2 regions of the Alkalihalobacillus sp. R86527 genome follow, and region 2 is predicted to be linked to the other one. Evidence: riboswitches for the same ligand, from Rfam matches in the RefSeq annotation. Region 2 holds a riboswitch; the other holds the start of a gene.
The links. A riboswitch is a leader RNA that binds a small molecule or an ion and turns the genes downstream of it on or off. The one in region 2 is predicted to bind thiamine pyrophosphate.
Positions count from the first base shown of each region.

Region 1: it holds a riboswitch for thiamine pyrophosphate, as region 2 does, so the genes downstream of both, tenA (thiaminase II) here and thiE (thiamine phosphate synthase) in region 2, are expected to answer to the same signal.

Region 1 covers NZ_JAXHBW010000001.1:2,469,033-2,471,238, forward strand. Annotated here, with positions in the region: gene SJY16_RS12670 (ABC transporter ATP-binding protein) at 1-61, opposite strand, end outside; gene SJY16_RS12675 (ECF transporter S component) at 73-651, opposite strand; gene tenA (thiaminase II) at 648-1,340, opposite strand; TPP riboswitch at 1,459-1,563, opposite strand; gene SJY16_RS12685 (histidine kinase N-terminal domain-containing protein) at 1,613-2,206, opposite strand, start outside.
Region 2 covers NZ_JAXHBW010000001.1:1,493,918-1,496,123, reverse strand. Annotated here, with positions in the region: gene SJY16_RS07605 (thiazole synthase) at 1-75, opposite strand, end outside; gene thiS (sulfur carrier protein ThiS) at 72-269, opposite strand; gene thiE (thiamine phosphate synthase) at 253-903, opposite strand; TPP riboswitch at 978-1,093, opposite strand; gene SJY16_RS07590 (M14 family metallopeptidase) at 1,143-2,206, opposite strand, start outside.

The DNA.
Region 1 (2,206 bases), 980 kb from region 2:
TAAAGAGCAACTCAGAAGAACCTGAATATTTCACTCTTAAATTTGTCACTCCGACTTTCATAAAACTCCTCCTTACTTATCGAGTGCGTTGAAGTCCTCGTCACTTGCTGGTCTTACAAGGCTCGTCACTCCTGTTTTTTCGAGAGCCTCAACAAGGAAATAAGCAAAGATCCCAGCGATGAGCAACCCACCAAGTACCCTCGCAGAAATCAGTAAGATCAGATTCCATAGAGCGAGATCCAAAATATACCCGTAAGCGACATCCATGATCAGCGAGCCCGCTGCTGCAGCAATTCCACTTACTGCTGCTACAAATGCTGTATAACGCTTGTAGCCAAACAACATAAACACTAACTCTGTCCCAAGACCTTGCACAATTCCATATAACAAAACAGACAACCCGTACTCTGAACCTACAAGGAATTCACCTGATGCTGCAGCTGTTTCTGCAAGTAAAGCAACTCCTGGCTTTCTAAGAATAAGCATTGCTACCGTTCCAGCAATAAACCACATGCCATAAGCAACATCACCGATATGAAGTCCGAATGGTTTGACTAAACTATAAACCGGTCCCCAAAGCTTATAAATAATCCCAAAAACAAGGGCGATTACAATCGTAATAAGAATATCTGAAAGTTTTAAACGATTCATATCCGCTCACTCTCCATCATTGGAACTGGCCATTGCTCGATCGTATAGGCCATCTCCCAAAATCCATACTCAAGCTGACAGCTTCGAATATAGTAATCTCTCATCCGTTGAAGTTCAGATTCAGTGGCTGTTTTTGCTCGCTCGTCTACGATCACCCTTAATTTTTCTGTAACGGACGCCATCTCTTTTTCGCCATAAAACGTGATCCATTCATAAAATGGATGATCGCTATTTGGGGCAATGTCTTCCATAAGGCGCTGGCCGATTTCTTGATACGTCCATGGACAAGGAAGCAATGCTGCCGCGATATCGCCCAATGAACCAGTATGAGCCGCATCTAGCATATGCCTCGTATAATGGTGTGCAGTGGGAGCGAGCGGAAACCCTTGTAACTCCTCGTATGTCACGCCTGCTGCATTACAAAAATTCGTATGTGGGTGTACTTCGCTAGTTAAAACAAATGAAATTTGTTCATTAAAGAACTCCATCTCTTCTCTCTCTCCACACTTCGAAAGGGCGATTCCATAAATACGCGCGAACGTATTTAAATACTCGAAATCTTGTTTCACATAATGAATGAGCTGTTCTTTTCCTAGATGACCTGTCGCGATGCCCCTAACGAATGGATGCTTGTAAATCGCCTCAAAGATAGGGTCTGCTTCTCTTCTAATTTGATCTGTAAATGACATATAAAAAAACTCCTTCCCGCTTATCATCCACCTGATAATGAGGAAAGGAGCCCACATGCACGAACATCTACATTTCTGAAGCATACTAAAAACCGCTCCAAAAATGGAGCGGTTGCGTTTGCATCCGTCTCCACTTTCCTACGCTGGCGCTAACCAGATCAGGTTCAAAGGGTCCAGGTATACCTGTCTCAGTCATGGTCACATGACTCCCCTAGTGGACTTATAAGCATTTCATATGATTATCCTTAAACTACTATTCCTTTACTATTCTGTCAACTAGTATGTGGAAGTTTAATAATGAAAGTCGTTTCATCTTCATCCGAATGAACGGTTATCGTTCCATTGTGCTTCTCGATAATTTGTTTACATACTGAAAGTCCAAGGCCTGTTCCAAGCTCTTTTGTGCTAATAAATGGTTCGAAAATACTTTCTACAAGATGAGACGGAATTGGCTTTCCATTATTAGAGATGTATGTAATAACGAAATCATTATCAACCATTCCCACCACTTTAATTGTTCTAGGCTCTTGCTCCTTCTCGTTTAACTCCTCTATTGCGTTGATCACGATATTTAGGAAGACTTGCTTTAGCTGTTCCTCTACTCCACAGACGCTTAAATCGGAAGAAATATCTGTTGAAACCTCAATATTCGCCTCCAGAAGCCTTGGATACAACACTTGAACAGAATAATGTAGCAAACCGCTCATGTTCAACTTTGTTGGTTTATCATCGATTCCACGCATCTTTGATAAAAATAGGAACTGTCGAACTTTTTCTTCAAGGTTATTCATTTCTTCATTAATAATTTCAAAATAATGCTTTCTAAGTGCTTCTTCGTAATCAGGCTGATCTTCTAAAAGTTTGAG
Region 2 (2,206 bases):
GTATCTACCTGTCCCTAGAAATAGCCTTGAATGAAACTGTTTATCTCCTATTGTTAAAACGTCATTCATGTTCATCCACCTCCAACAAACTGAACAAGTTCAATCTTTACACCATCATTTAGATACGTCTCGCTCCATTTTGAGCGATCAATAATCGTTCCATCTACTTCTGTTGCAACTAAGCCGCTCTGCAATTGGAAATGTTCAATCACATCTTCCATAGTCGTAACATCAAGATTATACGTCTCACCGTTAATATGCAGCTTCATGATTAACCTCCCTTGAATTCGTGATCCTTTGAATAAATGCATCACTAGTGCCACGAACATTAGAACTTCCTACAACTTCACTTATCACGCAGATTCGGGATGCGCCTGCAGCAAGCACTTCGTCAACATTATGAAGCTTAATGCCTCCAATCGCTACAAATGGAATGGAAATTTCAGAGGCAACTTCTCGAATGTATGAGGTTGTAACAGGATCGACCACATCACTTTTACTATTTGTTGCATAAACAGGACCTGCGCCGATATAATCTGCACCTTCTTTTTGTGCCTGACGAGCTTCTTCTATTTTATGAGTCGATATTCCAATAATTTTATCTGAGCCAATGATCTTTCGCGCTACGGATATTGGTAAATCATCCTGTCCCAAATGAATACCATCCGCATCTACAGCAAGGGCAATATCGATATGATCGTTTACAATAAAGGTAACGTTGTGTTTAATCGTTAATTCTCGAAGCACTTTAGCTTTTTCTAAAATAACCTTCTTACTACTTTTCTTATCTCGTAGTTGAATAATCTTCGCACCACCTAAAATGGATTCTTCCATCACCTCTACCAAACTGCTACCAGGATGATATTCTTCACCAGTAATCACGTATAGTTTAAAATCTTTCATTTTTTCTCCTCCATTTCCCTGACAATATAAAAAAGCCCTCATTCCGCGTATGGAATGAGGGCAGTTATCATATTAAATACCGCTACCGACTTCCCTACGCTGGTATCAACCAGATCAGGTTCAAGGGTAAAGGAAGTATCGGTTTCCTATTCTCAGCCTACCCGAAACGTAGGCACCCCTAGTCAAAATTATTAAGTTCTCTTTTATTATGGCAAACAACCGCGATGATGACAAGTCATTTACATATATAAAGAGGAGAGAAAGATTCCAATCGTATCGTTATAGATCTTGTCAAACTGACTTAAAGGAAGCGGGCTTTCGCCCTTACCTATTTCAACAGTAAATCCTGGCTTTCTAAACTCTTTAATAAACCAGTCCTTATATCCTGCAAAACTATCAACATAACGAATTGGCCGATATCCACTAAGTCTTGAATATTCCCTAACTAAAACTTCAGATTCTGGCGGCTCAAGTCCTTCATACCCCCAAAAGATGACTTCCCCTTGAGAATGAAAGGCGAGAGCTCTGTCAAAATTTCTTCGTTTTGAAAGATCTGCTAATGCGATTGCCTCTGGTTCACTCAAAGGTTCATAGCCTGGAAAGTTACGGGGAGATGGTTTCTTCGGTTTCCTCTCCGCTTCTATTTCCCACTTTGCTGGATATTGATTATTCAAATCAACACCGCGAATGTTGGCTTTCCAACGATCAAAGTTGTCACTTCCGTTATTTATGTCGTTAGCTAACGTGCGATAAGGTTCTTCTTCAGGTAAACCATTAATAACAAGGTTAACACCATCTGGATTTACCATAGGTACAATTGACAGGGACGTGGAATCGTAAAGTGGAGGCAAGTACACACTACTTAACACCTGAGTATTCGTGAGAGCCATTAAATAATCATTTAATAACTTCATCAACAATGGCGTTGTTAACCATTCGTTGGCATGGAAAGAGCCATTCATATGGACTTTTTTTGAACCGATCCCTACTTGTAATTCTGGAATTGGTTTTCCCATAACAGATTCACCAACAACAGCACGTTTTAAAAAGGGATAAACAGCTAACAACTTTTTTATATCCTTTACCATGATTTCATACGTATAGTTCTGTTCTGGATTAACAAGTGGCCATATCATTCGAATTGGTATATTCACTTTCTCTCCAACTTGTAATGCAAAAGGATTCGTGTCGTTTATTAATAAGATTCCATCTAGAGGTGCGTCATACCAACCTGCAATTTTCCATAGGGTGTCCCCATTTTTTATTGTATACCTTTTGGTTACGTATCCTGGTATATTAATCA